3 regions of the Solibacillus sp. FSL W7-1324 genome follow, and region 3 is predicted to be linked to each of the others. Evidence: a T-box and tRNA genes for the amino acid it is inferred to sense, from the RefSeq annotation. Region 3 holds a T-box; the other regions hold tRNA genes.
The links. The T-box of region 3 lies ahead of ileS (isoleucine--tRNA ligase). A T-box ahead of a tRNA ligase gene usually reads a tRNA of that ligase, here a tRNA-Ile.

Region 1 (10,396 bases), 1.7 Mb from region 3:
GATTTAGCTAATCCCAGCGCGTAAAAGGCTGCTGCCCGTTCATCGACTTGACGATGCATTTCGATTTCCTTCGTTGACGCAAATGCATAGGCAAGCGGCGTAGAACGGGAGCCGGGACTTACGACAACCTGCTCTACACCAGACGCTACTAATGCTGATACTATTGTATATACATAATTGGATAATACTTCACGATCATTCATGTAACTGGCCTCCTAAAGCTCGAAGCATTGGTCGGAATTTCACGAGAGTCTCTTCATATTCCGATTGCGCTTCCGAATCTTCGACAATGCCTCCGCCTGCATATAAATACGCTTTATCCTGTACTAATGCAGCCGAACGAATTGCTACTGCAAACTCGCCATTTCCATCGGCATCCAGCCAGCCGATTGGAGCCGCATACAGACCTCGGTTCATCGGCTCATATGTCCGGATGATTTCCATTGCCTGTTCACGCGGAACACCGCCTAAAGCTGGTGTTGGATGCAAATGTTTCACAAGCTGCAAAATCGTTGCATCATCATTTAACTGTCCTTCAACCGGTGTATATAAATGCTGAATATCACGGATTTTCAATAGCTTCGGTCCATGCGGAACTTTTACTTCCGTACAATTTTTATTAAATGTATCCGTAATCATCTCCACAACATAATGATGCTCTCCAAGATTTTTCAGATCGCTCAGCAACGTTCTCCCTAATTCCTCGTCAGCTTCAGCTGTTGTACCGCGCTTAATCGAGCCCGCTACACATGAAGAATAGGCACGACCGTTATCCACCTTCACTAAACGTTCCGGTGAAGCACCGTAAAACAGTAAATCACCATGCTCCAAGCCAAACAAATAGCTCTCCGGCTGCTCATGTACGACATGCGACAAAATTTGCGGAGATGTAATCGTTTCCTCAAATTGCAATGCTAAAGACCGGGCAATAACAACCTTTTGCGCTTCGTTTGCTTTGATGAGGCTTGTCACTTTATTGATGGAATTTAAATATTCCTGCTTATAAGGTTCCATATAGCTTGTCATCTTCGGTTTCGGATAAGTTTTTACTTCCTTCACCTGTGCTGCATGGATGAGTTCATCACGTTCCTTACGAAGTGCTTCAAATGTTTTCGCACTATTTTCCTCATCCGTAATATAGTTAATTGTTACATACGCTTTATCATTACGAATAACTAACTGATGTGTTGCGACAGTAAAATAGCTTTGCGGGAAGTTTGTCCATTCTGCCGAAACTTCATTTTGCGGATCAAAAGTAAAACCGCCGAAAAGGATTGGCTGCAGATGCTGATCTTCCTCTATGATTTGACTCGTCAGTTTTTTCCATTCACGTTCTACTAAATCGAAACGGGCATCAGATGCATTGTTTTCGATTGTATAGGCATGACCTAAACCAACCAATGTGAAGGTTTTTTCACGATTTTGCCAGTAGTTGCGTTTTCCTTTATATTTCGATTCGCCCGCAGCAAAAAATGCCAATGCGGATAATCGGCTTACTTCGATTGTTTCCATATAAAAAATTTGCTTTGAATTTGAGCCTACTTCTATTTCAGTGGCGTTGTACCACTTGTGTTGCATGAAAATTCCCTCCGTCATGTTGCAAATTCACTAAGTATGATGCAAGTATAGCGTTATTTTAATACGTGCCTGAATTTTTATATAATTTGCTTATTTTTTTGCGTTCGCGCAGTAAATAATACGTTCCTATCATAACATTTTTCGAGCAAACGTTACATGTATTGTCCCTTCACTCTGTTCAATTTGTTTTATTTGCATTACAATAGTTTAGATAATTGTATTTAGTTAGGAGCGTTTTTTTATGACAAAAGTCGTTGAAGCGGACACGGGTTTTAAAGTTTGGTGGCATTTAACACGTCCCCACACATTAACAGCTTCATTTGTACCTGTATTATTAGGTACGTCTATGGCACTTTCTATAAATCATGAAACAATTCATTTTGGACTGTTTTTTGCAATGCTTATTGCCAGTATGCTCATACAGGCAGCAACCAATATGTTCAATGAATATTATGATTATAAACTTGGCCTGGATAATGAAAATTCAGTCGGTATTGGAGGCACAATCGTCCGACATGGTGTAGCACCAAAAACTATTATGGCTATTGCGCTAAGTTTTTACGGTATCGCAATGCTATTAGGCGTTTACATATGTGCCATGACATCCTGGTGGCTTGTTGCTGTCGGTCTTGTATGTATGCTGATCGGCTATCTGTATACTGGCGGACCGTATCCGATTGCTTATTCACCGTTCGGAGAGCTAGTTTCAGGGGCAGTAATGGGGATGGGGATTGTTCTGATTGCTTTCTTTATTCAAACAGGCGATGTAACAGCTGATGCTGTAATTATCTCTGTGCCGAGTATGATTTTAGTCGGAGCGATTATGCTTTCAAATAATATCCGGGATATTGTTGGAGATACAGAAGGCGGACGTAAAACGATGGCCATTTTAGTTGGCCGACATAACGCAGTAACTGTACTGGCCGGTTTCTTTATTGTTTCGTATATTTGGATCATTGTTCTTATCGTTCTAGGTCATTTGACACCATGGGCACTGCTTGTATTATTAAGCGTGAAAAAACCGATTGAAGCGATTAAATTATTCCGAGCAAAAGAAAAACCGCTGGAAGTAATGCCGGCAATGAAATATACAGCCCAAACAAACACGATTTTCGGTTTCTTGTTGGCTGTAGGTCTATTAATTTCATATTTCATTTAAAACTAAAAGAGGTATGTTGAACAGTCAACATACCTCTTTTATTATTCTGCCACTTCTTCTACATGGTCAATACATGTTAAAGCTGTCGGAACCGCTTCTAAACGCTCAAAGGGAATCTCTTTTCCACATACGATACATTCCCCGTATGTGCCCTCATCCATAGCATTTAAAGCTGTTTGAATTCTTTCGATTTCGTCTTCCTTCAGTTCACTTAATGTTTTTTCCGTAACAATTGTCGTTAAATCAGTTGCTGCATCTGCCGGATGATTATCAACTGCCGTTATTTCTGTTTCATCTAAAGATGGTTCTTCATTAACATGCTCCTGCAATGTCGCAAGTTCCTCTTCTAAAACGCTACGTAATTGTTGTAATTGATTGATATCCATATTAAATCCCCCTTTTTCCATTAATAAAATATTACCTTTATGGGGATTTCTAAAACATCTTTTCTTATTTGTTCGCTGCATAAACAGTGATTACATCATGCAAAAATTGTGTAGCTCCAGGAGCGACACGCTCATCATAGTAAGCAGTGAACCGGTCATCGCTTACATACATCTGTGCTAGGCCTATATGTGCTTCAGGAGTATATTTTGCCCAGGAGAAGCTTAACCAGCGTTTATGAAGTTCCGCTGCTTCCATTGCTATGTCTGATGTTACATCCCCGGACACAAGCGCTTCTTTTAAACGTTCAAATAGTTGTTGTTCCAGTTGCTGCATCGCATTATATTGTTCTTCTGTCATATCCCTGAATTTTTTATTGCTCGTTTCCACTTGAGCTTCACCGTATTTATCACGTATTTCCTGACCGTAGCTCTTTTCATTTTCTTCGATCAATTTGTTTTTAAATACGTCAAACTTCTGTTCATTTGTCATCTTAAGTTCCCCTTCCATCATTTGGATTGTTTGCTCTATCGTTATTAGTAAGTCGTCGATATATTGTCTTTTCTTTTGTAGTAGCTCGAATTGTTTTTTCAGTGCTTCTTTTACTTTATAATCAGGATGATCGAGCAATTTCTTTATTTCTTCTAACTTAAAATCAAGCTCCCGGTAAAATAGTATTTGCTGTAACCGGTCAATATCGTCTTGGCTGTATTGCCGGTAGCCATTTTCCGCAACAGCAGAAGGCCTCATCAAGCCGATTTCATCGTAATATCGCAGTGTGCGTGCACTCACACCCGAAAGTTTGACCAGTTCATTAATTAGCACATGATCACCTCCTAATTAGTACTATAAAGGTTGACGCAACGTGAAGGTCAATAGTTAATTATATTTTCTTAATTATTCTAAAAAAAGAAGCTAACCTAAGTGTTTTCAGGTTGCTTCAATTAACATCTTTTTCAATCTCGGGATAAACTCCTGCAAATAGCTTTCGGGCAGTGCAGACATTTGTTCTAGTCCGATCCGTTTCACTTCATCATGACGTAAATCATTTACGTATTTATAACCGGATACTTCGATTTCCTTTATTTTATGTGTCGCAAGCAATATAAATTGGTTTAAGTTAGCAGAGTATATACCATCAAGTTCTTCGCGTTGAAGAGTAAACTGCTCAATTCCTCCTGTTAACACATATACAAATACGTTTGCAAACTCATAATCCTTTATTTTTTCATTGTCTATACTGTACGGGATGACTCCAAGTGACGTTAATTGCGAAAACATTACGTTAATCCCTACTTCTTCCTTTAATTCGCGTACACCGTCCTCAATCGTCTCCGTTGCCGGTATATGACCAGCTGCGGTGATATCAAATTGGTTTGGGTAATCCTTTTTATTTTTGCTTCTCAGCTGTAAATAAATGCGCCATTCTGAATTTGTTTTTTCAATAACCCAGCAATGAAACACTTCATGCCAATAACCTTTTGCATGAATGAGTTTACGTTGTTCAATGCCCGTTTCCTTATAATATTGATCAAATACTTTTAAACGTTCATTCACAAGATCCGCTCCTTTTATACAAAAAAAACGCTAAGCACATGTAACAGTACTTAGCGTTCTTCGTTTTCCTATGTATGACCCGTACGGGATTCGAACCCGTGTTACCGCCGTGAAAGGGCGGTGTCTTAACCACTTGACCAACGGGCCGATGGCGGAGACAGAGGGATTTGAACCCTCGCGCCGCTTACGCGACCTACACCCTTAGCAGGGGCGCCTCTTCAGCCTCTTGAGTATGTCCCCAAAAATAGAAAAATGGCTCCGAAGGCAGGACTCGAACCTGCGACCTGCCGGTTAACAGCCGGATGCTCTACCAACTGAGCTACTTCGGAATAATATGGTGGGCCTAAATGGACTCGAACCATCGACCTCACGCTTATCAGGCGTGCGCTCTAACCAGCTGAGCTATAGGCCCTATTTAAAAACTGGAGCGGGTGATCGGAATCGAACCGACAACATCAGCTTGGAAGGCTGAGGTTTTACCACTAAACTACACCCGCATATGGTGGGTTTGGACGGAATCGAACCGCCGACACTTAGAGCTTCAATCTAATGCTCTACCAACTGAGCTACAAACCCACAAATGGCGGTCCCGACCGGGATCGAACCGGCGATCTCCTGCGTGACAGGCAGGCATGTTAACCGCTACACCACGGGACCATTTGGTTGCGGGGGCAGGACTTGAACCTGCGACCTTCGGGTTATGAGCCCGACGAGCTACCACTGCTCCACCCCGCGATAATATGATGTTCAACCTGTTTTCAGTACCCAGTTTGTAAAAATGGAGGAGGTAGAGGGATTCGAACCCCCGCGCGGTGTTACCCGCCTGTCGGTTTTCAAGACCGATCCCTTCAGCCAGACTTGGGTATACCTCCATTATTATTAGTACGTTAACTGGTGGACCTTACAGGACTCGAACCTGTGACCGGACGGTTATGAGCCGTCTGCTCTAACCAACTGAGCTAAAGGTCCTTTAAGATGGCGGCAGAGGGAGTCGAACCCACGACCTTTCGGGTATGAACCGAGTGCTCTAGCCAACTGAGCTACACCGCCAGGATCTTTATTTTGGTTACAAAATTATGGTGGAGCCTAGCGGGATCGAACCGCTGACCTCCTGCGTGCAAGGCAGGCGCTCTCCCAGCTGAGCTAAGGCCCCATAAATGATGGTCGGAATGACAGGATTCGAACCTACGACCCCTTGGTCCCAAACCAAGTGCTCTACCAAGCTGAGCTACATTCCGAAATAATATGGCGCGCCCGGCAGGAGTCGAACCCACAACCTTCTGATCCGTAGTCAGACGCTCTATCCAATTGAGCTACGGGCGCATATTGTTTATTGTAAAGATGGTGCCGAGGGCCGGAATCGAACCGGCACGGTGATCACTCACCGCAGGATTTTAAGTCCTGTGCGTCTGCCAGTTCCGCCACCCCGGCATTTTTTGGAGCGGAAGACGAGGTTCGAACTCGCGACCCCCACCTTGGCAAGGTGGTGTTCTACCACTGAACTACTTCCGCAAAATGCTTAAGATATTTTTTTACTCTGACAGTAATATGAAATTAAAATGGTGCGGGTGAAGGGAGTCGAACCCCCACGCCTTGCGGCGCTAGATCCTAAGTCTAGTGCGTCTGCCAATTCCGCCACACCCGCTAAGCAGTATAAAATATAAACTGGTGAGCCATGAAGGACTCGAACCTTCGACCCTCTGATTAAAAGTCAGATGCTCTACCAACTGAGCTAATGGCTCTCTAAATGGTGCCGGCGAAAGGAGTCGAACCCTCGACCTACTGATTACAAGTCAGTTGCTCTACCAACTGAGCTACACCGGCAGTTTAGAAATGGTGGAGGATGACGGGCTCGAACCGCCGACCCCCTGCTTGTAAGGCAGGTGCTCTCCCAGCTGAGCTAATCCTCCAATGGGTCTTTGCAAGTTACTCTTTTGTAACCGCATGTCCTTTCTCTTAAGGACAAGATTTATATTATCATTACTTTTTTTATAATGCAATACTTTTTTTGAAATTATTTTTATAAAATATATTTTTTTCTATTTTTTCCATAATTCCATTGAGGTTGCACATGAAAACGTTTACTTAGTATAACGAAATTCTAATATGTTTGACTAATTTTATCAAGACTTGTTTTTAATATTTATAAATCATTCTGATATAATTATTAACATTACTGATAAATATCAAGTGTTTTAGAATATACGACTTCTTATTTATACATTTTATCAACTAAAACTGTCAAGGAAATGTCCATACATTTACCATTATTTTTTAGTCTATATCTTTTATTATTTCATCCTAATGTTTTTTCAATATATTCTCTATCTCTATAGTATTCTCCATTTTTCCTATGTTATTCTATAATAATATTATTCATAATTAAATGCTTTGAAATGGGTATATTCTTTAGATGGATTTATGCATACGGCAGCTTTATTTGGGGTTCAACGAATCAGATAGTAAATCCTTGTTATTCACCTTTTGAATTGCTTTTTACAATGGTATTGGGGATTTAATACCTCTATTCATAGACTATAGGGATAAGTAGGTTTATTCCCCCTCTAATTTGCTTTAACTGAACTACTTCTATGGTTAATTAATAACTGGACAATCCCTTCTACATTTCCGCTCCTGCCTTCTAGCATATTCTCCTTTAATCATGCATCCTTCAACATAGTGATCGAAAAAATATGCTTTTTTAGCTACACTAATAAAATAATTCATTTAAAGAAGATAACTGTTGTGGGTTAATTGGAAAATTATATTTCAACTTAGTTTTTATATCTTTGAACAATATACTATTGTATAAGAAATTATTAGTTCTTTGAGTATTGCAGCATTGTTTATTATTTTTATAGAGCTTTTGACGCAAAAAAACGCTAAGTACATGTAACAGTACTTAGCGTTTTCCGCTTTTCTATGTATGACCCGTACGGGATTCGAACCCGTGTTACCGCCGTGAAAGGGCGGTGTCTTAACCACTTGACCAACGGGCCGATGGCGGAGACAGAGGGATTTGAACCCTCGCGCCGCTTACGCGACCTACACCCTTAGCAGGGGCGCCTCTTCAGCCTCTTGAGTATGTCCCCAAAAATAGAAAAAATGGCTCCGAAGGCAGGACTCGAACCTGCGACCTGCCGGTTAACAGCCGGATGCTCTACCAACTGAGCTACTTCGGAATAATATGGTGGGCCTAAATGGACTCGAACCATCGACCTCACGCTTATCAGGCGTGCGCTCTAACCAGCTGAGCTATAGGCCCTATTTAAAAACTGGAGCGGGTGATCGGAATCGAACCGACAACATCAGCTTGGAAGGCTGAGGTTTTACCACTAAACTACACCCGCATATGGTGGGTTTGGACGGAATCGAACCGCCGACACTTAGAGCTTCAATCTAATGCTCTACCAACTGAGCTACAAACCCACAAATGGCGGTCCCGACCGGGATCGAACCGGCGATCTCCTGCGTGACAGGCAGGCATGTTAACCGCTACACCACGGGACCATTTGGTTGCGGGGGCAGGACTTGAACCTGCGACCTTCGGGTTATGAGCCCGACGAGCTACCACTGCTCCACCCCGCGATAATATGATGTTGAACCTGTTTTCAGTACCCAGTTTGTAAAAATGGAGGAGGTAGAGGGATTCGAACCCCCGCGCGGTGTTACCCGCCTGTCGGTTTTCAAGACCGATCCCTTCAGCCAGACTTGGGTATACCTCCATTATTATTAGTACGTTAACTGGTGGACCTTACAGGACTCGAACCTGTGACCGGACGGTTATGAGCCGTCTGCTCTAACCAACTGAGCTAAAGGTCCTTTAAGATGGCGGCAGAGGGAGTCGAACCCACGACCTTTCGGGTATGAACCGAGTGCTCTAGCCAACTGAGCTACACCGCCAGGATCTTTATTTTGGTTACAAAATTATGGTGGAGCCTAGCGGGATCGAACCGCTGACCTCCTGCGTGCAAGGCAGGCGCTCTCCCAGCTGAGCTAAGGCCCCATAAATAATGGTCGGAATGACAGGATTCGAACCTACGACCCCTTGGTCCCAAACCAAGTGCTCTACCAAGCTGAGCTACATTCCGAAATAATATGGCGCGCCCGGCAGGAGTCGAACCCACAACCTTCTGATCCGTAGTCAGACGCTCTATCCAATTGAGCTACGGGCGCATATTGTTTATTGTAAAGATGGTGCCGAGGGCCGGAATCGAACCGGCACGGTGATCACTCACCGCAGGATTTTAAGTCCTGTGCGTCTGCCAGTTCCGCCACCCCGGCATTTTTTGGAGCGGAAGACGAGGTTCGAACTCGCGACCCCCACCTTGGCAAGGTGGTGTTCTACCACTGAACTACTTCCGCAAAATGCTTAAGATATTTTTACTCTGACAGTTTTATGAAATTAAAATGGTGCGGGTGAAGGGAGTCGAACCCCCACGCCTTGCGGCGCTAGATCCTAAGTCTAGTGCGTCTGCCAATTCCGCCACACCCGCTAAGCAGTATTAAATATAAACTGGTGAGCCATGAAGGACTCGAACCTTCGACCCTCTGATTAAAAGTCAGATGCTCTACCAACTGAGCTAATGGCTCTCTAAATGGTGCCGGCGAAAGGAGTCGAACCCTCGACCTACTGATTACAAGTCAGTTGCTCTACCAACTGAGCTACACCGGCATTTTAGAAATGGTGGAGGATGACGGGCTCGAACCGCCGACCCCCTGCTTGTAAGGCAGGTGCTCTCCCAGCTGAGCTAATCCTCCAATATTCTAGCGAAGCGACGTCCTACTCTCACAGGGGGAAGCCCCCAACTACCATCGGCGCTAAAGAGCTTAACTTCCGTGTTCGGTATGGGAACGGGTGTGACCTCTTTGCCATCATCACTTCACTTGCACATGGATGTGCTGGCGTCTACGTTACCACAGGACGTGGTGCTTTTAGTAGACGTTCCTTAATTGGCTTCCAATCCACTAGTGTGTCTTGAAACCCTTGAAAAGAATTTTCATTCTTTCAAAACTGGATAAACGTTTCATTGAGTTTGTGCAATAAAATGTGGTTAAGTCCTCGACCGATTAGTATTCGTCAGCTGCATGCGTCACCGCACTTCCACCTCGAACCTATCTACCTGATCGTCTTTCAGGGGTCTTACTTACTTGCGTAATGGGAAATCTCATCTTGAGGGGGGCTTCATGCTTAGATGCTTTCAGCACTTATCCCGTCCATACATAGCTACCCAGCGATGCCTTTGGCAAGACAACTGGTACACCAGCGGTATGTCCATCCCGGTCCTCTCGTACTAAGGACAGCTCCTCTCAAATTTCCTACGCCCACGACGGATAGGGACCGAACTGTCTCACGACGTTCTGAACCCAGCTCGCGTACCGCTTTAATGGGCGAACAGCCCAACCCTTGGGACCGACTACAGCCCCAGGATGCGATGAGCCGACATCGAGGTGCCAAACCTCCCCGTCGATGTGGACTCTTGGGGGAGATAAGCCTGTTATCCCCGGGGTAGCTTTTATCCGTTGAGCGATGGCCCTTCCATGCGGAACCACCGGATCACTAAGCCCGTCTTTCGACCCTGCTCGACTTGTAGGTCTCGCAGTCAAGCTCCCTTATGCCTTTACACTCTACGAATGATTTCCAACCATTCTGAGGGAACCTTTGGGCGCCTCCGTTACTCTTTAGGAGGCGACCGCCCCAGTCAAACTGTCCGCCTG
Region 2 (10,396 bases), 740 kb from region 3:
CAAGCGCCAAGCTGGAACTGTTTCTGGATGTCGGGAATGCACTTGCGATAAATAGAGACTGTGCCACTACCCCATCCAGGCCAAGTGCGAAAATAATGAGAAGTGCTGTTGCCGGACCGACTATCAACCGTGTAAAGCAGCTAACAAAAATGGTTTTATTGAACATCGACCGCATTTCAATTGTAGAAAGCTGTGCCCCTAATGTAATAAGGGCAACCGCCACAAATCCGTCTGCAATATGTTCAAGTGGAATACTAAATGTTTCCGGGATCGGGACATGAAAGTAATTCAATGCCGCGCCTATAATTAGCGCATGAACGATCGGCATTTTCAGAAAGTCCCGGACAATTGCTATTCCGGATTTTGTTGATGAGATTAAATTATACAAGCCATATGTATAGGTCGTCATATTTTGAAAAATAACAAGAATGACTTGAATCGCTACTCCAATCGGCTGCGTTGCGAATATCATTTGTGCCACCGGAATTCCATAGTTGCCCGAGTTGATAAGGACAACACTGTTTTTGAAAACAGCCGATTCCTTTTTATCAAGTTTTAACATTTTTGCGAGCAGCTGACTTAACAGCATTTGCCCACCGATAAACAGAATAATAAAAATCGTAATTTGTCCGAGTACACTCATTTCAATGGAAGTTTCATAAATATTGATAAACACTGCTGCCGGCATGAAACAGTATGTAATGAGTTGGGATAAGGCTTTAAGGTTAAACTGGAACTTGCGCTGTAAAATGGCACCTATAATAAGCAAAATTAAAATCGGTGCAACAATTTTGAAGAAAATCATCGATAAATAGACCATGCGAAAACTCCTTTTGTGCATGTGTGCTGTAGTTGTTAATTATAGCGTATTTGTAAAGGAGTTGTCAGAGCATCCGACTCCTTTTTCTATCCCAACATAGCTGTTTTCCACTAAAAAACCTATGACTCCTGAGTGGGAATCATAGGTTTACGAATTTTATAAGTAGTCGATTGCTATTAATGCATTGTATATAAGCTCGGCAAACTCACCGCGCGATAATGCTTTCTCAGGATTAAATAGGCCTTCCCCATCAACAACTCCAAATAGCTCTAAAATCGCTATGCTTTGACGTGCTTCAAATGTCAGGTTTGCGATATCTGTATAGCTGAAGTTTAGTTCATTATACGCTTTCGCCAAATCCTGATTTAAGTAACGGTACATGTTGGCTATAATGATGGCTGCTTCCTGCTTTGTCACAGAGGCATTAGGTGCAAACCGGCTCGATGTAGCCCCGCTCATAATTCCCGCTTCCAATAAACCTTGAACGAGTTTCAACTGCTGTGTATTGGCTATATCCAAATATTTTGATTTAGTGTTACTCGATACATCAAGTGCAGATGCAATCATCACTGCAACATCAAGTCTGCTTACTTGTTTAGAGCTTTGCACCAGGCGGTTTTTTGTATTAAATAGTATACCGCGCTTTGTCAGCTCCCGAATCGCACGTCCTTGGTCATTATTTGGAATATCCGTATAGATGACACTGCTGTTCGCTGCTTTAAATGTACCACCCGTCGCTGTACGGATAATGAATGTTGAGCCATCCACTTTAAATGATGACGGTGACGTACCTGTTGAGGTAACACGCTGAACAACTTGCGAAGTATTCGCCTTTAATTTTGATACCGGAACATGAACTTCTACTGTACTTGCAAATGTTTTTGCACGATTTCCTTCTGTAAACTGAATGTTCAACTGGTTATTCGTCACACTTACAGACACTCCAACCGCTGCTGTAGAGCTTTGAATTTCTGATGTAGGAATAACAATTTCAATATCTCCTGCTTTTAAACGGATATTCCGGTCTGCGTTGTTTTTCACTTGAGAAGAAGTAATCTGTGTTGAATAGCGTCCATTCTGGTAAGTCATCGTCTCATATTGTGACCAGCTTGCTGTTTTTGGAATCGTTGTCGCCACAGTACTCGCCGAATCGTCCGGAATGTAAAGCGGGTCGTATGATGGCTTTTCAATGACTACTCCACCAGGCTTTATATCATGGATATAATCCGGATAGTACGTATACACAAGCTCAATATAATACGGGTCTCTCCACATTGTTTCAAGACGGACAAGCTTTTCCAACGTTGTAACATGTCTTTTTGCTTCCGCCGATAAGTTGTTGTATAGTGAACGGGCTTTTGCAATTTCCTGTGTTGTCGAACTACGGCTAACATCATTCATGTAAATATCAAATGCATTGGCATCAAGCTTTGCCTGCTTCACAACTGTATTTTGATAAATAATATAGTTCTCGCCATCAATTAAAATGTTGAGGTTTGTTACAAACGATTTCGCAAGATCACTTAATGCGTTGTACGCCATTCGAATACTCTTGATTTGAGCATCAGTGTATTTCGTTTTATCAATGCGATTTATACGATCCATCACAACTTTCGCTTCTTTTTCAGCCTGTGCAATTTGCGACTCCAATACTAATTCAAAATACTCTAGATTTTCCAATACTTTCTTAGGAACTAGCTTTTTTGCTTCTTCTGTCAAATCAGTATAAGCATCACGAGCAGCTTTAATTTCATTTGGTGTTGATTCATTATTAAGAATCTGAATTAGTTCAACTACCTTTTCAGCTGCAATTCTGTTTGAAAGTTCTATTTCCAATGCTTCTAAAGCTTCTATAAGTAAATCAAGTTTCCCATAATTCTTTATTTTCACTTGCTGTTCTTGTGTAAGCTCATTATAAGCAGCACGAACATTTTCAATATCTTCTTTTGTCGATTGACTATCTAATGCTTCAATTGCATTATTTACATCATCGATTGCTTTTTGAAAAGCTGTTGCATCCTTTGATACTTTATCCCATAACCCCAGTAATTTCTCTTTGTTTGTTACAATATTTTTTACCTCATCTGATAATGCCTGATAACTTTGATAAACGGCCTGTACTTCTGAATAAGTTGATTCCTCAGATAATAGCTCAATATTTACAATAATATTTTGTGCTTCTGCTGCAAGTAGCGCTTCTTTAATCCGTTTTTCTTGAGCGTTTAACTCTTTCAATTCCTCGATAAAGAACTTTTCAAAACGGCTATCCGTAGCAATTAAATTCGTATATCGCTGTCTTACTTCCATAATAGTTGTTGCCGAAGATTCGTCATCAAGGGCACCCATTTCAATTATTAATGGCTTTGCTGAATTAATAGCTAACTCTTTCAACTGACGGTATTCAACTAACTTTGTTCTTACATCTGTTGATAATAATGCAATCGCTTGTTCTTCTGTAATACCTAAATTGGCAGCAACTACACTTACCGTATCTGCTGATGTGACCTGGCTTACTAAATTGTCTAAAGAAGTCATTTCTGCAAAATCCAGCGCTGTAATTGCACTTATCAAAGCTTTTAATGATACATCTTCAGAAATTACATTTATGCGATCTATTAAAGCTTTTAGTTTTTCAGTATTTTCTTCTGAAATAGCATTTTTCTGTGCTAGCTTCATGTCATTATATAGTGATTGCGCCTGTTGTACTTTACTAACAAAATCATCCGTAATAGTATCGGATATTGAAAGACTGTCCATCAACTCATTGAATTTTTTTATTTGACCCTTCATCGATGTCATTAAGGCAAGCTTTTCATTAACTATATTGCCATCAGCACTTTTAATAATATGTTTTTGACTTGAGAGAAGATCATCGTACTGTTTTTCTATGACTTCCATAGTTGTTATAAAATCCAATGCCTCTTCATCTATAATCTTTACTGTATTAACAAAATCCTCTGTATCTTGACGAAGATTTACTGTACGTTCATGATAAGTTTCAATATCACCCAGTCCTGGAACGCCGTTTCGAATCGATGGTAAATAACTATCAAATTTTTTCAGGAAATCTTCAACAAATACGATGAAATCCGGGATTTGTGCAAACGGGTCTTCATTTATCACGCTCGCTACTTTTGAATCTAAGTTCTTTTTTAATTGACGTGCAGCATCAACCTTTTTCACCGCTTCTTGTAAAATAGAATAATTATAAACCGCCATTTTATTACTAAGTCCGTTATAGGCACTTAATGCATCATCGACATTTTTAACATAACTTTCATCCATTTCATCTAACTTGTTGATAATATCCACAACGGCAGATGTTTTTACATCGCTGGTCAAAGTTCCTTCGATTTCTACAAGTTTTTGATAATTAGATACTAGTAATCGCTGCCCTTCTGTCAGTGCCAAATATAATTGACGTGTGGCCATTACCGCTTCTTTAAACTTTTGTGTAGTTTGATCTTCTGTATCTACTAATTTCTGAATTTCTGAATTCACCTTATTTGCCAACTCATTATTCAAATCTTCTATCCGTGACAATGGCAAAAATCCAGATTCTCCATCAATTGTTTTATAATTTAAAATATTTGTACCTAATTCAATCGACTGCAACTGCTCTTTTAAAATCAATTCAAGTTTGCTTGAATTAAGTTCATATCGATATAAATACTTTCCTTGACTATCATTTATAAAATATAAGTACTTCCTTACAACTTCAATATTTGCTGCATCGCCAGACGTTTGCTCATAATAAACAATACGACCTGTACCTGTCGTTGCATTACTACGGTCAATTGCTAATGGAGTTGATGTAAGTGAAGTTAAATCTAACTGATATATTTCTCCTGATGTTTGTGCATTAGGATAATATATATGAGTTGTTGATTGTGCTTGATTGTCGATTGTTTTGAAATAATTGTATGTTGTATCTGTAATTTCAGCGTTTTTTTCACTTAAAATACGACGCTCATTTGGTGTGTATGTCAAGAAATGGCGATATTGAATACGCTTGTCGCTTTTTTCTGCTGAATCATCACTTGCTGCATCAAGGTGATACCACTCCGTACCGATTTTTACAATATTCCATGAACGATATTCCCCATTTACAATTCCATATACATATTGGACTTCCATTGATGGAACTTGTTTTAGTAGAGTATACATCCATAAAGCATAGGCATGGGATGATAATCCGCTTATTGAAGCTACACTATGATTGGTAGCTACATAATGCGTATTTTGAATTACATAGTCATGAATAACTTTAATTTTTGCAACTTGACCTGTTGCCTCATCTACCTTTGACTTAATATCACTATACTTAGCCTTTGCAGCTATAAAGTTAGTAGGTTGACCATTTGTGATGGTATCGTAATAGTTAAACGAGAAATCTAATTTTACCGATGTTAATACATCATCATTTTTTGTTTCAGTCGCTTTTACACGCATATTATTAAAAATCCCATAAATTTCTGTTACATCAAATGTTACAGTGTCATTAGAAGAAGTTGTTACAACTTTTGATGTGTTTAATTCAGATAATACTTCTCCCATTAATTTCTCAATTGCAATTTTATATGAAGCAATTTCTGTACCTGTATATGTAATCGTAAATCCTTTATTAAAATTCGCCAACTCAAACAAAATCTGATTTTTCAAATCTTCTTCGTTATCTATTGAAAGTGTTTTTGTGCTTGTTTGTTCTATAAATGAGGAATTACCTGTAAAGCTATTCTTAAATTCAAAAGTTTGTGAAGTAGTCATTTCCTCAGCCTGCACTACCCCTGCAACAACAACACTAGCAGGAACTGCAACTAATGCTGCTAATATCTTTTTAGATTTATTCATATAAGATTTCTCCTTAATATTTCTATTTATGTACATAACTCAATACTTTTTATATCGGTTCATATTCCATATTTTAGAACAAAAATAGGTAGTTAATTTTAAAAAAGAATGTATTTATGACTGTAGGAAAGGTAAATATTAGAATATATTTTTATACTCCAGATTATTCCGAGTGAAAATATGAACTTATAGAAAAAAGGAGGCTATTATGCCCCCGGGCAGCTGCTTCATTTATCCTCAATCAAACTTGTAACCGTAAAATACCACTCCCCGTTGCGCAGTTCACGCACAATTAAACCGCGTTGTTCTCCAAGGAGCGTTAACCCGATTATTTCAGAAATGATAAATGTAAAATATTTCGAAAAGCGCTCACCATAGATTGCTTCTCCTAATTGTTTCGCCGTATGTTGGCCTTCACTAATTTTGGATATAACCTTTTGCAGTTTGTATTCTATTTTACTTAAGCTTTTCTCCATCACTTCATTTAAATTTTCATAAATTTCTTTATGGCCGGCAAACACGGTAAGCACATTATAAGCATTCACTTTTTCAATCGAGTCTATATACTGGCTAAACGGGTTCGTTATGTTTCCCGAATGATCATGATCAATTAAAGCACTAGTCATGCCGTTAGCTAACAAAAAATCTCCCGCAAATAACCAGCCTGTCTCCTCATCAAACAAACAGATTGAATCCGGTGAGTGTCCGGGAGCAGCGATTACTTGTAATCCTCCGATTTCTTGCCCGTCTCCCAGTTTCATAATCTGCGGATAGATTATCACATGTACTTTATTGTGAAGCGTATTCTCCATTTTTAACATTCGTTCACGGGCAAATTCCGGTACGCCGTATTGCTTGTACAATTCATAGTAAAAGGTAAGCTTTTGCTGTAAGTAATCATCTTCACATTTTAGACGAGGAATGGCGATATCACTGGCATAGACAGGGATCGGATAAACATTCGTAATTTGATTTACCACCCCTATATGGTCATTATGAAAATGCGTTAAAATAATACGGGTAATTTGGTTAATTTCAATATTATAGTCTTTCAATTTCTGATAAAAAAACTGCTCAAATTCCTCATTTTTTATGCCCGCATCAATTAATGTATAATCTTCACCATTTTGATAGACATAACAGTTAATACTCCCCAATCCACTATAGTCAGAAGGGAAAATAATCGGGTAGACTGCTTTATTACCTGTTTTTATTATCGCATCCACTTTTCCACCTGCTCCCACTGTTTTATGCAGAAAGGGCTTGCTCCTATGTTCATTTCAGACAGCCCTTTCTATTGTAACTTTATAATACCTGACTATGAGTTCATCAAACAGCAGATGCTTCCGTCAAGAAATAAAGAAAACATCAAAAAAACACATTGCAAAATATGCAATGTGTTTTCATTCAAGTGTATATGACCCGTACGGGATTCGAACCCGTGTTACCGCCGTGAAAGGGCGGTGTCTTAACCACTTGACCAACGGGCCAATGGCTCCGAAGGCAGGACTCGAACCTGCGACCTGCCGGTTAACAGCCGGATGCTCTACCAACTGAGCTACTTCGGAATAATACTATGGTGGGCCTAAATGGACTCGAACCATCGACCTCACGCTTATCAGGCGTGCGCTCTAACCAGCTGAGCTATAGGCCCATAGTATGGTGGGTTTGGACGGAATCGAACCGCCGACACTTAGAGCTTCAATCTAATGCTCTACCAACTGAGCTACAAACCCATAAAAAAAATGGCGGTCCCGACCGGGATCGAACCGGCGATCTCCTGCGTGACAGGCAGGCATGTTAACCGCTACACCACGGGACCAACATTTGAAGAAAAAAATATTAAAATGGAGGAGGTAGAGGGATTCGAACCCCCGCGCGGTGTTACCCGCCTGTCGGTTTTCAAGACCGATCCCTTCAGCCAGACTTGGGTATACCTCCAAAGGGAATAAAATATAAATGGTGGAGCCTAGCGGGATCGAACCGCTGACCTCCTGCGTGCAAGGCAGGCGCTCTCCCAGCTGAGCTAAGGCCCCAAAATGATGGTCGGAATGACAGGATTCGAACCTACGACCCCTTGGTCCCAAACCAAGTGCTCTACCAAGCTGAGCTACATTCCGAATATGTCAGTAAATATATTATGGCGCGCCCGGCAGGAGTCGAACCCACAACCTTCTGATCCGTAGTCAGACGCTCTATCCAATTGAGCTACGGGCGCGCATTATTAGAAATAAGAATTATAAAATGGTGCCGAGGGCCGGAATCGAACCGGCACGGTGATCACTCACCGCAGGATTTTAAGTCCTGTGCGTCTGCCAGTTCCGCCACCCCGGCATTTTGGAGCGGAAGACGAGGTTCGAACTCGCGACCCCCACCTTGGCAAGGTGGTGTTCTACCACTGAACTACTTCCGCAAAATGCTTAAGATCATTTATATCTGACAGTATGTATAATTTTATAAAACTGGTGAGCCATGAAGGACTCGAACCTTCGACCCTCTGATTAAAAGTCAGATGCTCTACCAACTGAGCTAATGGCTCTCTAAATGGTGCCGGCGAAAGGAGTCGAACCCTCGACCTACTGATTACAAGTCAGTTGCTCTACCAACTGAGCTACACCGGCATTTTAGAAATGGTGGAGGATGACGGGCTCGAACCGCCGACCCCCTGCTTGTAAGGCAGGTGCTCTCCCAGCTGAGCTAATCCTCCAATATTCTAGCGAAGCGACGTCCTACTCTCACAGGGGGAAGCCCCCAACTACCATCGGCGCTAAAGAGCTTAACTTCCGTGTTCGGTATGGGAACGGGTGTGACCTCTTTGCCATCATCACTTCACTATTACGGCTTCCAATACACGGCGCTATCCTTCGTCAACTTCCTTCGTTCTTTCAGTCACGTACTTGAGTACGCTCCTTCAATCACTCAGTCGTTTCCTCGACTAGCTTGTGTCTTGAAACCCTTAGAAAGATCATTCTTTCAAAACTGGATAAACGTTTCATTGAGTTTGTGCAATAAAATGTGGTTAAGTCCTCGACCGATTAGTATTCGTCAGCTGCATGCGTCACCGCACTTCCACCTCGAACCTATCTACCTGATCGTCTTTCAGGGGTCTTACTTACTTGCGTAATGGGAAATCTCATCTTGAGGGGGGCTTCATGCTTAGATGCTTTCAGCACTTATCCCGTCCATACATAGCTACCCAGCGATGCCTTTGGCAAGACAACTGGTACACCAGCGGTATGTCCATCCCGGTCCTCTCGTACTAAGGACAGCTCCTCTCAAATTTCCTACGCCCACGACGGATAGGGACCGAACTGTCTCACGACGTTCTGAACCCAGCTCGCGTACCGCTTTAATGGGCGAACAGCCCAACCCTTGGGACCGACTACAGCCCCAGGATGCGATGAGCCGACATCGAGGTGCCAAACCTCCCCGTCGATGTGGACTCTTGGGGGAGATAAGCCTGTTATCCCCGGGGTAGCTTTTATCCGTTGAGCGATGGCCCTTCCATGCGGAACCACCGGATCACTAAGCCCGTCTTTCGACCCTGCTCGACTTGTAGGTCTCGCAGTCAAGCTCCCTTATGCCTTTACACTCTACGAATGATTTCCAACCATTCTGAGGGAACCTTTGGGCGCCTCCGTTACTCTTTAGGAGGCGACCGCCCCAGTCAAACTGTCCGCCTGACACTGTCTCCTACCCCGCTAAGGGGCATGGGTTAGAAGTTCAATACAACCAGGGTAGTATCCCACCGACGCCTCCTTCGAAGCTGGCGCTCCGAGATCTCTGGCTCCTACCTATCCTGTACAAGTTGTACCAAAATTCAATATCAGGCTACAGTAAAGCTCCACGGGGTCTTTCCGTCCTGTCGCGGGTAACCTGCATCTTCACAGGTACTATAATTTCACCGAGTCTCTCGTTGAGACAGTGCCCAGATCGTTACGCCTTTCGTGCGGGTCGGAACTTACCCGACAAGGAATTTCGCTACCTTAGGACCGTTATAGTTACGGCCGCCGTTTACTGGGGCTTCAATTCACAGCTTCGCTTGCGCTAACCGCTCCTCTTAACCTTCCAGCACCGGGCAGGCGTCAGCCCCTATACGTCACCTTACGGTTTTGCAGAGACCTGTGTTTTTGCTAAACAGTCGCCTGGGCCTATTCACTGCGGCTTCTCTAGGCTATGCACCCAAAGAAGCACCCCTTCTCCCGAAGTTACGGGGTCATTTTGCCGAGTTCCTTAACGAGAGTTCTCTCGCACACCTTAGGATTCTCTCCTCGACTACCTGTGTCGGTTTGCGGTACGGGCACCTCTCACCTCGATAGAGGCTTTTCTTGGCAGTGTGAAATCAGGAACTTCGCTCATACGAGCTCGTCATCACAGCTCAACGTTAAAGTATGCGGATTTGCCTACATACACGCCTTACTGCTTGAACACGCGCAACCAACGGCGTGCTTACCCTATCCTACTGCGTCCCCCCATTTCTCAAACGGTGAGGAGGTGGTACAGGAATATCAACCTGTTGTCCATCGCCTACGCCTATCGGCCTCGGCTTAGGTCCCGACTAACCCTGAGCGGACGAGCCTTCCTCAGGAAACCTTAGTCATACGGTGCATGGGATTCTCACCCATGTTTCGCTACTCATACCGGCATTCTCACTTCTAACCGCTCCACCAGTCCTTCCGGTCTGACTTCAACGCTGTTAGAACGCTCTCCTACCACGCATACTCA
Region 3 (10,396 bases):
CAACAAATGGGGCTTGTAACATATATTGATACCGGAAATGAATGCACGGAACCTTTAAGTCAGGCGCCGGTCCATTTTATTTCATTTAAAGCAGTTCAATCGATGTTACCGGATGAATTTAGTGAATGCCTGCTCAAATGGGATGAACAGGAGCCTTACTCACTGACAATGTTTTCAAAGGAAATACAGAAAAGAATACGTATTGTTCCTATTACAACGGTTCAAAAAGGCACATTACTCGTACCGGCCTTTCGTGCCACAATTGTCATTCAGAACAAGACGTATCCAAATCACTATGTTGTATTTACGAAAAATGATGCGCGCTTTCCGCAAAATGCACAAATGATTGCACATGTGTTTGTCCTAACGAATTCATAAGGGAGGATCGATATTGCTTAAAAAAATTCAATCGATAATTTTAAACATACTAAGCTACTTTAGAAGAAAAAAAGGGACATACTATATAGGGGGACATGATTCATTGCCTATTCCATTAACTAGAGAAGAAGAAGTTGTCGTAGTCGAAGCATTTATGAATGGTGACTTGCATGCCAGAGATATGTTAATTGAGAGAAATTTACGTTTAGTTGTTTATATTGCAAGACGTTTTGATAATACGAGCACGCCGATTGAGGATTTAATCAGCATCGGTTCCATTGGCCTTATTAAAGCGATTGAAACATTTAATTTGGATAAAAATATTAAATTAGCGACGTATGCATCCCGCTGCATCGAAAATGAAATCTTGATGCATTTACGAAAGACGAGCCGCATGAAGGGCGAAGTATCCTTTGATGAACCGTTAAATGCGGATGCAGACGGAAATGAGCTATTGCTTTCAGACATATTAGGGACAGAAGAACATATCATAACACTTGATGTAGAACGTAAAATTGAGCGTCAGCATATGTTTAATGCCATTAATCAGCTGACACCTCGTGAAAAATATATTATGGAATGCCGTTTTGGCCTAAACGGAAAAGAAGAAATGACGCAAAAAGAAGTAGCGGATCATTTAGGTATTTCACAATCTTATATTTCAAGGTTGGAGAAAAAAATTATTATGGATTTACGTGAATTCCTGAACGAACCAATTGCATAAGATGGTTAAATTTGGCGCGCATAGCGACGACCAATTCGGACAAAATGATTGAAAAGACAAAAGACAATCTAGTTCGGAAGGTGAAGTTGGATGCGTACAAAAGTGGAATTATGTGGTGTGGATACATCTACATTACCAGTACTGAAGCCAGATGAAATGAAAGATTTATTTATACGATTACAGCAAGGAGAATGGATTGTTCGTGAGCAGCTAGTTTTCTGTAATTTACGGTTAGTGCTCAGTATTGTCGGCCGTTATGCCTATCGTGGCGAACAGGCAGATGATTTATTCCAAGTAGGATGTATTGGTTTATTAAAAGCGATTGATAATTTTGATTTGAAGCATAATGTTCGATTTTCAACATATGCTGTACCGATGATAATGGGAGAAATCCGCAGACATCTGCGCGATCATCATGCACTGCGTGTATCTCGTTCATTGCGCGATATTGCATATAAAGCGATGAAAGCAAAAGAACAGTTTATTGCGGAACATTTAACAGAACCCACTATCGAACAGTTGGCACAGGCAATCGAGATGAAAAAAGAAGATGTTTTATTTGCTCTTGATGCAATTCAAGACCCGATGTCACTGCAGGAACCGATCTATTCCGATGGTGGCGATGCAATCTTCATGATTGACCAAATTAAAGATAAAGTTACAGAAGAGCATTGGGTCGGTTCGATTTCATTGCAAGAGAGTATGAAAAAGCTGAATAGCAGACAAAAAATGATTATAGAAAAGCGATTTTTCCTAGGAGAAACTCAAACTGAAATCGCACAATCTTTAGGTATTTCACAAGCGCAAATATCGAGATTGGAAAAGAGTGCGGTAGAATTGATGAAGCGGGATTTCCGTTAAATAGATAGAAATTCTGAGGGACTGTCCAACACGTAGGGCTGTCCCTTTCATCATAGTTACACAATGTTTGAATACTTATATTGGGGTAAAAATAAATTAATGATACAGAGAGGATGGAGGAATGCGATTTTCATCCGTTCAGGAAAAGGAAATCATTGAGGCATCCAGCGGGAAATTTATCGGTTATATTGTAGATGCGGAAGTGGACGAAAAAGAAGGCGCCATTATTGCATTTATAATTTCCCCGCCAAAAAAGTTTTACCATTTATTTCAAGGGGAAGAGTTAGTTAAGAAAATCCTTTTCAGTAATATACTCACAGTCGGTAAAGATGTCATTTTAGTGAAATCACCGGATGAATAGTTCACGCTATTCATTGAAAATTAAACTATCAATTGATACAATAAGAGAAACTATTGTTGTAAAGTTGGGAAAAAAGTGACGAAAATCATAGAAAACTTAAAACAGATTGAACATCAAATAGAAATTGCAAAACAACGTGTCAATGCCAAACAGGCAGTTCAGATTATTGCTGTGACGAAAGAAGTAGATGTCAATCGGACAGAAGAGGCAATCGAAGCAGGTCTTGTCCATATGGGAGAAAATCGTCCTGAAGGCTTATTAAATAAGCTGGATTCGATTAAATCAGATGTTTCATGGCATTATATTGGTTCATTACAGACGAGAAAAGTAAAGCAGGTAATTGATCAAATTGACTATTTACATTCTCTTGATCGATTAAGCCTGGCAGAAGAGATTGAAAAAAGAGCAACAAAACGAGTGAAATGTTTCTTGCAAGTCAATGTTTCCGGTGAAGAATCGAAACATGGCTTAACGAAAGAACAAGCGCTGGATTTCGTAAAGCAGCTTGAGCAATTTTCAAAAATTGAAGTAGTAGGTTTAATGACAATGGCTCCTTTTACTGAAGATGAAACGATGATTAGACAAGTGTTTAAACAGTTAAAACAATTGCAACAAGAAGTGTCACAATTGAACATTCCAAATGTACCTTGTACTGAATTATCGATGGGCATGTCAAATGACTACGAAATTGCAGTTGAAGAAGGGGCAACATTTGTTAGAATTGGAACAGCTCTTGTTGGCTAAGGAGGATTAATATGAGCATTAAAAATATTTTTGACAAGTTCTTTTATTTAGAAGAAATAGAAGAAGATTATGCTCCTGCCAAGAATCAAACAGTGCAAAAACAAGCACCAAAAGCAGTTCAAAATGAACCACAGCAATTTTATCAGGATTATGGCCAAAAGCAGCAACCACAACTCATTCAAAACCGAATGAAGAAGGAGCGTAAAATGCAACAGCAACCACCACGCAATGAAGTCGTGATGCAAAATCATAACAATGTTGTGAGCCTTCAAGCTGCGTCTTCATCGAAGAATTCAAAGTTAGTATTATTAGAACCACGTGTATATGCAGAGGCGCAGGACATAGCGGAACATTTAAAAAATAAACGTGCTACCGTTGTCAATTTACAGCGCATCGACCGAGATCAAGGGAAGCGAATAATCGATTTTCTTAGTGGAACAGTGTATGCTTTAGGTGGAGATATTCAACGTATTGGAAATGATATTTTCCTATGTACACCGGAAAATGTTGAAGTAACTGGAGAAATTTCTAATTTAACGTTCGAGTAATTAAATTTTGTGAGGTAAAAACATGATCATATTTTCGATTGTATCAACAGCATTTCTTGTTTACCGTTTTATGCTGATTGGATACATATTAATGTCTTGGGTTCCGGCACTGCAAGAATCGGCTGTTGGTCGTTTCCTTGAAACAGTATGTGAACCGTATTTAGGATTCTTCCGCAAATTTATTCCACCGATTGGCATGATTGATATTTCACCAATTGTCGGTTTATTCGCGTTAGTATTTATTGAGCGAGGCGTCTATAGCGTCCTAGCATTTTTCCTATAATCTAATTGAACTCCTGCCATTGTAGGAGTTTTCTTTATTTCCGGCTGTTTTCGGTGTTATCGGATTGTAGCTGGCCAGCCTTCAATCGGGAAAGGTTCCGGAATGAGCCGAACACCTATACATAAAATAGAAGTTTAATTTAATTGAAAAGTGGAAAAATTAGTAACACAGTTTAAAAGAAAGTAGGAATTATGATGGAGCATTTAATCCAGCATTTTCGTAAAGATGAACAACCTTTCATTGAGCAAGTTATTGGATGGCAGCGTGAAGTAGAAGATCGCTATGCTCCAAAATTGACGGATTTTTTAGATCCGAGACAGCGTTTTATCGTAGAGTCCATTGTTCAGCAATCCGATGATCTCCGCGTGTTTACAGAAGGGGTATTTGAAGAAGCAGAGCGTAAACGTATGCTGATCGCTCCTTCCTATTACGAGCCGGTTGAAACCGATTTTCAGATTGCTGTATACTCATTGAATTACCCGACAAAATTTGTCCAGCTGCGCCATCCTGATGTATTAGGTGCCTTATTATCGATCGGACTTGACCGCAGTAAGTTTGGCGATATCCGGCTTGCCGATAATACGGTCCAATTTGCTATTGCTTCGGAAATCGCGGATTATGTGCGTTTGCATTTAACAGGTATCGGCAAGGTGAAAGTAAGCGCTGAGGAAATGGATGCGACAACACCGTATATTCAAAACGAGGAGCAATGGGTCGAAAGCTCGCACACGGTTTCTTCCATGCGTCTTGATGTGGTTTTGGCGACAATCGTAAATATTTCCCGTCAAAAATCGCAAAGCCTGATCAATGCAGGAAAAGTAAAGGTTAACTGGACTGTCAGAGAAGCTGTTGCCTTTGAATTGCAGGAAGGGGACATTATTTCTGCACGGGGATATGGACGGTTAAAAGTCATCATGACAGAAGGACGGACAAAAAAAGATAAGATTCGATTACAAGTAGGTCGTTTAGAGCAAAAAGTATAATTTTCAACTGTTTTTTAGGAAAACATGATGTTATTCCGAAAAGAAACGTTTATAATACTTGTAAGAATGCACGTAAAAAAGGAGAGTAGAACGATATGCCATTATCACCTCTTGATATACATAATAAGGAGTTTACACGTGGTTTCCGTGGTTATGCAGAAGACGAAGTAAATGAATTTTTAGATCAGATTATTAAAGATTATGAGATTGTTTTACGCGAGAAAAAAGAGCTCGAGGAAAAGATTAAAATGATGTCGGAACAAATGAATCATTACAATTCATTGGAAGACACATTACAAAAATCAATTGTTGTTGCTCAAGAGGCAGCTGGCGAAGTTCGTCGCAATTCCGAAAAAGAAGCAAAGCTCATCGTTAAAGAAGCTGAAAAAAATGCGGATCGTATTGTCAATGACGCATTGGCAAAAGCGAGAAAAGTGACGATTGAGATTGACGAATTGAAAAAACAGTCGAAAGTGTTCCGCAACAGATTCAAAATGTTAGTGGAAGCACAGCTTGATTTACTGAATACAGGCGATTGGGATCAATTACTGGAATATGATGTAGATTTAACGGAAATCCAGGAAAACAATCGTAAAGAAATCAAAGAAGAGAACCAAAATGACGAAAATGCCGTGTATTAGTCAACGGTACTTGACATTTTATACAGCCTTTTCATATACTGAAAAATAATGAATAGGATGCACTTGCATCAGGCTTTGACGGAGACAGTAAATTTAACATTGTGGTTTAGCGATTCGAGGACGGTGAGAGCTCGAACGAAGCAAGTTAAATCGAAAATCACTCCTGAGCTAAATAACTGAAATTCGAGTAAGTTATTTCGTAGCACACGACGTTACAGTGTCTAATGAGGCTAATTGTATTTAGCGAATTTAGGGTGGTACCACGAGACTAATGCTCCTCGTCCCTTTTTTACAGGGATGGAGGGGCTTTTTTGTTGTATAAAAAGCTACCAAATCCTTAAGAGCATTAAAAACATGATTATTTTAGAAGCTGCATTATTTGTTGAAGCTGTTGATTAGAAACGGGGGGATGGAACGAATGCCAAAATCGTCACTTCCTGTGACAATGCTTTCGTGACAACATCGTGTTGGCCCCATCCCCGGAATGGAAATCAATAATCAGCAATCGATAAGAACACTAGGAGGAATTTACAATGGTAGAGTATAAAGACACATTATTAATGCCGAAAACCGACTTCCCTATGCGCGGCGGTTTGCCAACTAAAGAACCACAAGTTCAGGCACAATGGGATGAAATGGATATTAACAAATTAGTGCTGGAGCGTACGAAAGACCGTCCTCACTATTTACTGCATGATGGTCCTCCATATGCAAACGGAGACATCCATATCGGTCACGCATTGAACAAAGTTATCAAAGATATGATTAACCGACAAAAATCGATGTCAGGTTTCCACGTGCCATATATTCCAGGCTGGGATACACACGGTTTACCAATCGAGCAGGCATTAACAAATAAAGGTGTTAAACGTAAAGAAATGTCGGTTGCAGAATTCCGTGAGCTTTGCGAAAAATACGCTTATGAACAAATCGAAAACCAAAAAAGCCAATTCCGTCGTCTAGGTGTACGCGGTGACTGGGAAAATCCGTATATCACATTAAAACCTGAATTCGAAGCACGCCAAATTGAAGTGTTCGGGAAAATGGCGGAAAAAGGCTATATTTATAAAGGCTTAAAACCGGTTTATTGGTCTCCATCTTCTGAATCTGCATTGGCAGAAGCGGAAATCGAATATAAAGATGTTGAATCGTATTCAATTTATGTAGCATTCGGCATTAAAGACAGCAAAGGCGTAGTACCGGCAGATGCTAAATTTGTCATCTGGACAACAACGCCATGGACAATTCCGGCAAACTTAGGGATTTCGGTTAACCCTGAATTCACATATGTTGTCGTAGAAACAAACGGCAGCAAATATATTGTTGCAAAAGATTTACTGGAAAAACTGTCAGCGACATTCGGCTGGGAAGATGTTCAGATCGTTCAGGAAGTACAAGGCGAACAGCTTGATATGATCGTTGCAGAACATCCAATCTACAAACGTGATTCATTAGTGATGGTAGGTGACCACGTTACTGCTGACGCTGGTACTGGTTGTGTACACACAGCACCTGGTCATGGTGAGGACGACTATCAGATCGGTAAACGCTATGGTCTGGACATTTTATCACCTGTTGATAACGGTGGCTGCTACACAAATGAAGCACCTGGTTTTGAAGGATTATTCTATGAAAAAGCAAATCCGGTTGTCATTGAAAAATTAAAAGAAGAAAATGCTTTATTGAATGTTTCTAAATTTACACACTCATACCCGCATGACTGGCGTACGAAAAAACCGGTAATTTACCGTGCAACACCGCAATGGTTCGCATCTGTTGAAATGTTCCGTAGTGAATTATTAGATGCAGTAACAGCGACAGAATTTACACCAAGCTGGGGCGAAACACGTCTTTACAATATGATTCGTGACCGTGGTGACTGGGTAATTTCCCGTCAGCGTGCATGGGGTGTACCAATTCCGATTTTCTATGCGGAAGATGAAACACCGATCATCACATCAGAAACAATTGCGCATATTTCAAAATTATTCCGTGAACACGGTTCGAATATTTGGTTCCAGCGTGAAGCAAAAGACTTGCTTCCGGAGGGCTTCACTCATGAAGGCAGCCCGAACGGCAAGTTTACAAAAGAAAACGATATTATGGATGTATGGTTCGACTCTGGATCATCTCACCAAGGTGTATTAGCGGAACGCGGACTGAAATACCCTGCTGACCTTTATCTTGAAGGTTCTGACCAACACCGTGGCTGGTTCAACTCATCATTAATCACATCTGTTGCGATTAATGGGCATGCACCATACAAAGGTTTATTAACACATGGTTTCGTATTGGACGGCGAAGGACGCAAAATGTCCAAATCTCTTGGTAACACGATTGACCCGATCAAAGTGATGAACCAATACGGTGCCGACATTATCCGTATGTGGGTAGCATCTGTTGACTATACAGGGGATGTTCGTATTTCAATGGATATGTTGAAGCAAGTTTCTGAAACATACCGTAAAGTGCGTAACACATTACGCTTCCTGCACGGAAATGTGACAGACTTTAACGAAACGACTGATCGTGTCGCTTATGAAGAGTTACGCGAAATGGATCAGTATATGTACATGCGCTTACAGGATGTTGTAAAAACAATCCGTGAAGCATATGACCGTTATGACTTCTCAACAGTTTACACAACTGTAAATAACTTCGTAGCAATCGAGCTTTCTTCATTCTACTTGGATATTGCAAAAGATGTTGTGTATATCGAAGGAACGGACAACAAAAACCGCCGTGCAATGCAAACGGTAATGTATGATACATTAATGGCATTAGTGAAATTATTAACGCCAATTATTCCACATACGACAGAAGAGTTATGGAGCTACATCGAATTTGATGGCAAGCCACAATCTGTACAATTAACAGATTTCCCAGAAGTAGTGGAACAAGCAAACTTTGCGGATCTACGTGCGAAATGGGTAAAAGTAATTGCAGTACGCAACGAAGTGTTAAAAGCATTGGAAGAAGCGCGTAATGCTAAAACAATCGGTAAATCACTGGAAGCGAAAATCTCGGTTTATGCAGACAGTGAAACAATCGAGCTTTTAAATGATGCAAACATCGATTTTGCACAGCTTTCAATCGTATCTCAATTCTTCATCGCAGGAAGTAAGGAAAATGCACCTGTAGAAGCATTAGCACTTGATAAAACAGCGTTAGTTGTTGAAAAAGCAGATGGTGAAAAATGTGAGCGTTGCTGGACAATTTCAGAAACAGTCGGCGCAAGCGAAAACCACCCAACACTATGTAAACGTTGTGCGGATGTTGTAGAAAACTATTACGTATAAAAACTTTGAACGCTGTTGCCAATTTGGCAATGGCGTTCCTTTAGTGTGCCCGGCATGCACAACAGCCTGGTGGTGAAAGTCCACTACAGGCTTGGCAGTAGGAACTGTTAGCGAAAGACAAGGGTGTCCATGGTGACGTGGAATCTGAAGGAAGTCGGACGCAAACTCTCGAACTGACGAACAGAAATCAGATAAAAGGCTGACTTGGGACGGATGAGCTTGCTAAACAAAGCGAAGTCCAATACTGCCCAAATCCCATACAGTAAATCTGGCAGTTACATGAGAGGAAGGCGGTTGTGCTTACCCGGGGAGGTCTCTTGAGGGTTATTCAATTAACAATTTGTTTAGTGATAAATGGATGAATCAAGAGAAGTCAGCAGAAGCCATAGTAGTCTTCGACCGAAGATGAAGGGCCGAACAATCTTTTAAATCTTGAAAGAAACAAGGAGGTGGAGACATCCCGCCAAAACACAGAAAACATCAAGGTATAGACCGAATAGATGGCTACTTATAGAGGGATAAGCTGGAAGCGAAAGAGTATATAAGAGCGTGTAGGGATGTAAACATGGAAATGAAGAAACAAGAAAGTATCAATTTAATTGACAGAATTGCGTCCCATAGAAACCTATGGAATGCATATAAGAAAGTAAAAGGAAATGGAGGAGCACCTGGAATCGACGGTATCACGGTTGATGGACTGAAGGCGCATTTAATAAAATACGAGGAACCATTGAAAAGGAAATTAAAAGATGGTTCCTACCAACCTCAACCAGTGAAACGAGTAGCTATCCCAAAAGCGAATGGCTCCAAACGATATCTAGGTATACCATGTGTATTGGACAGAGTTGTTCAACAAGCCATTCTACAAGTCATCCAACCAATAATTGATCCACACTTTTCAGACAAAAGTTTTGGCTTCCGAAAAGGTCGAAACCAACACCAGGCAATTGCCCTCGCTAAGAAATATTACGAGGAAGGTTATCGAACAGTGGTCGATTGTGACTTGAAAAGTTACTTCGATACGATTCATCACCAGCGACTACGAGCTTATTTGGAAGAATTCATAACAGATAAAATAGTACTTAAGCTAATATGGAAATTCTTACGCTCAGGCATATTGGACAAGGACATCCTCATTGAAACGACAGAAGGTACACCCCAAGGGGGTCCACTCTCTCCAATTCTAGCAAACGTGTATTTAAACAAGCTAGATAGAGAGTTAGAAAAACGAGGACACCGATTCATTCGCTATGCGGATGATTTTGTGATTTATGTAAAGTCACCAAGAGCAGGTGAACGCGTCATGACCAGTGTCAAGAATTTTATCGAAGATGAACTGGGTCTCACAATCAATGAGCAGAAAAGTAAAGTATGTGGCGCAACAGCAGCTACATTCTTAGGGTTTCATCTACAAAATCTGTCGGGAAAGTGGGATACCGACCAATCAAGTCCGCCAAGAAACGACTAAAAGATAAGCTAAGAATACTGACGAGTCGTAAACGAACAGGGACATTTAGTGAGATTGTGAAAAGAATCAATCAAACAACGGTTGGTTGGATTAATTACTACGGAGT

Region 1: it encodes a tRNA-Ile, which carries the amino acid that the T-box ahead of ileS (isoleucine--tRNA ligase) is inferred to sense. The anticodon was not compared.
Region 2: it encodes a tRNA-Ile, which carries the amino acid that the T-box ahead of ileS (isoleucine--tRNA ligase) is inferred to sense. The anticodon was not compared.

The regions. Positions count from the first base shown of each region.
Region 1 covers NZ_JBBOYH010000001.1:2,690,986-2,701,381, forward strand. The annotation lists gene menD (2-succinyl-5-enolpyruvyl-6-hydroxy-3-cyclohexene-1-carboxylic-acid synthase) at 1-203, opposite strand, end outside; gene MKY71_RS13260 (isochorismate synthase) at 196-1,578, opposite strand; gene MKY71_RS13265 (1,4-dihydroxy-2-naphthoate polyprenyltransferase) at 1,820-2,737, shown strand; gene MKY71_RS13270 (TraR/DksA C4-type zinc finger protein) at 2,779-3,123, opposite strand; gene MKY71_RS13275 (MerR family transcriptional regulator) at 3,188-3,946, opposite strand; gene MKY71_RS13280 (NUDIX hydrolase) at 4,052-4,678, opposite strand; tRNA gene MKY71_RS13285 (tRNA-Glu) at 4,754-4,825, opposite strand; tRNA gene MKY71_RS13290 (tRNA-Ser) at 4,828-4,918, opposite strand; tRNA gene MKY71_RS13295 (tRNA-Asn) at 4,932-5,007, opposite strand; tRNA gene MKY71_RS13300 (tRNA-Ile) at 5,014-5,090, opposite strand; tRNA gene MKY71_RS13305 (tRNA-Gly) at 5,102-5,175, opposite strand; tRNA gene MKY71_RS13310 (tRNA-Phe) at 5,179-5,254, opposite strand; tRNA gene MKY71_RS13315 (tRNA-Asp) at 5,260-5,335, opposite strand; tRNA gene MKY71_RS13320 (tRNA-Met) at 5,339-5,413, opposite strand; tRNA gene MKY71_RS13325 (tRNA-Ser) at 5,458-5,550, opposite strand; tRNA gene MKY71_RS13330 (tRNA-Ile) at 5,571-5,647, opposite strand; tRNA gene MKY71_RS13335 (tRNA-Met) at 5,655-5,728, opposite strand; tRNA gene MKY71_RS13340 (tRNA-Ala) at 5,756-5,831, opposite strand; tRNA gene MKY71_RS13345 (tRNA-Pro) at 5,840-5,916, opposite strand; tRNA gene MKY71_RS13350 (tRNA-Arg) at 5,925-6,001, opposite strand; tRNA gene MKY71_RS13355 (tRNA-Leu) at 6,021-6,109, opposite strand; tRNA gene MKY71_RS13360 (tRNA-Gly) at 6,116-6,190, opposite strand; tRNA gene MKY71_RS13365 (tRNA-Leu) at 6,239-6,323, opposite strand; tRNA gene MKY71_RS13370 (tRNA-Lys) at 6,345-6,420, opposite strand; tRNA gene MKY71_RS13375 (tRNA-Thr) at 6,427-6,502, opposite strand; tRNA gene MKY71_RS13380 (tRNA-Val) at 6,513-6,588, opposite strand; tRNA gene MKY71_RS13385 (tRNA-Glu) at 7,606-7,677, opposite strand; tRNA gene MKY71_RS13390 (tRNA-Ser) at 7,680-7,770, opposite strand; tRNA gene MKY71_RS13395 (tRNA-Asn) at 7,785-7,860, opposite strand; tRNA gene MKY71_RS13400 (tRNA-Ile) at 7,867-7,943, opposite strand; tRNA gene MKY71_RS13405 (tRNA-Gly) at 7,955-8,028, opposite strand; tRNA gene MKY71_RS13410 (tRNA-Phe) at 8,032-8,107, opposite strand; tRNA gene MKY71_RS13415 (tRNA-Asp) at 8,113-8,188, opposite strand; tRNA gene MKY71_RS13420 (tRNA-Met) at 8,192-8,266, opposite strand; tRNA gene MKY71_RS13425 (tRNA-Ser) at 8,311-8,403, opposite strand; tRNA gene MKY71_RS13430 (tRNA-Ile) at 8,424-8,500, opposite strand; tRNA gene MKY71_RS13435 (tRNA-Met) at 8,508-8,581, opposite strand; tRNA gene MKY71_RS13440 (tRNA-Ala) at 8,609-8,684, opposite strand; tRNA gene MKY71_RS13445 (tRNA-Pro) at 8,693-8,769, opposite strand; tRNA gene MKY71_RS13450 (tRNA-Arg) at 8,778-8,854, opposite strand; tRNA gene MKY71_RS13455 (tRNA-Leu) at 8,874-8,962, opposite strand; tRNA gene MKY71_RS13460 (tRNA-Gly) at 8,969-9,043, opposite strand; tRNA gene MKY71_RS13465 (tRNA-Leu) at 9,090-9,174, opposite strand; tRNA gene MKY71_RS13470 (tRNA-Lys) at 9,196-9,271, opposite strand; tRNA gene MKY71_RS13475 (tRNA-Thr) at 9,278-9,353, opposite strand; tRNA gene MKY71_RS13480 (tRNA-Val) at 9,364-9,439, opposite strand; rRNA gene rrf (5S ribosomal RNA) at 9,449-9,564, opposite strand; rRNA gene MKY71_RS13490 (23S ribosomal RNA) at 9,729-10,396, opposite strand, start outside.
Region 2 covers NZ_JBBOYH010000001.1:221,349-231,744, reverse strand. The annotation lists gene MKY71_RS01170 (AEC family transporter) at 1-820, opposite strand, end outside; gene MKY71_RS01165 (S-layer homology domain-containing protein) at 977-5,671, opposite strand; gene MKY71_RS01160 (MBL fold metallo-hydrolase) at 5,899-6,897, opposite strand; tRNA gene MKY71_RS01155 (tRNA-Glu) at 7,090-7,161, opposite strand; tRNA gene MKY71_RS01150 (tRNA-Asn) at 7,164-7,239, opposite strand; tRNA gene MKY71_RS01145 (tRNA-Ile) at 7,249-7,325, opposite strand; tRNA gene MKY71_RS01140 (tRNA-Phe) at 7,332-7,407, opposite strand; tRNA gene MKY71_RS01135 (tRNA-Asp) at 7,418-7,493, opposite strand; tRNA gene MKY71_RS01130 (tRNA-Ser) at 7,520-7,612, opposite strand; tRNA gene MKY71_RS01125 (tRNA-Ala) at 7,632-7,707, opposite strand; tRNA gene MKY71_RS01120 (tRNA-Pro) at 7,715-7,791, opposite strand; tRNA gene MKY71_RS01115 (tRNA-Arg) at 7,813-7,889, opposite strand; tRNA gene MKY71_RS01110 (tRNA-Leu) at 7,917-8,005, opposite strand; tRNA gene MKY71_RS01105 (tRNA-Gly) at 8,010-8,084, opposite strand; tRNA gene MKY71_RS01100 (tRNA-Lys) at 8,135-8,210, opposite strand; tRNA gene MKY71_RS01095 (tRNA-Thr) at 8,217-8,292, opposite strand; tRNA gene MKY71_RS01090 (tRNA-Val) at 8,303-8,378, opposite strand; rRNA gene rrf (5S ribosomal RNA) at 8,388-8,503, opposite strand; rRNA gene MKY71_RS01080 (23S ribosomal RNA) at 8,687-10,396, opposite strand, start outside.
Region 3 covers NZ_JBBOYH010000001.1:961,391-971,786, forward strand. The annotation lists gene MKY71_RS04520 (sigma-E processing peptidase SpoIIGA) at 1-378, shown strand, start outside; gene sigE (RNA polymerase sporulation sigma factor SigE) at 392-1,102, shown strand; gene sigG (RNA polymerase sporulation sigma factor SigG) at 1,193-1,963, shown strand; gene MKY71_RS04535 (PRC-barrel domain-containing protein) at 2,085-2,324, shown strand; gene MKY71_RS04540 (YggS family pyridoxal phosphate-dependent enzyme) at 2,400-3,068, shown strand; gene MKY71_RS04545 (cell division protein SepF) at 3,080-3,616, shown strand; gene MKY71_RS04550 (YggT family protein) at 3,639-3,899, shown strand; gene MKY71_RS04555 (YlmH family RNA-binding protein) at 4,094-4,882, shown strand; gene MKY71_RS04560 (DivIVA domain-containing protein) at 4,978-5,523, shown strand; T-box leader at 5,590-5,812, shown strand; gene ileS (isoleucine--tRNA ligase) at 6,057-8,822, shown strand; gene ltrA (group II intron reverse transcriptase/maturase) at 9,394-10,290, shown strand; gene MKY71_RS04575 (group II intron maturase-specific domain-containing protein) at 10,194-10,396, shown strand, end outside.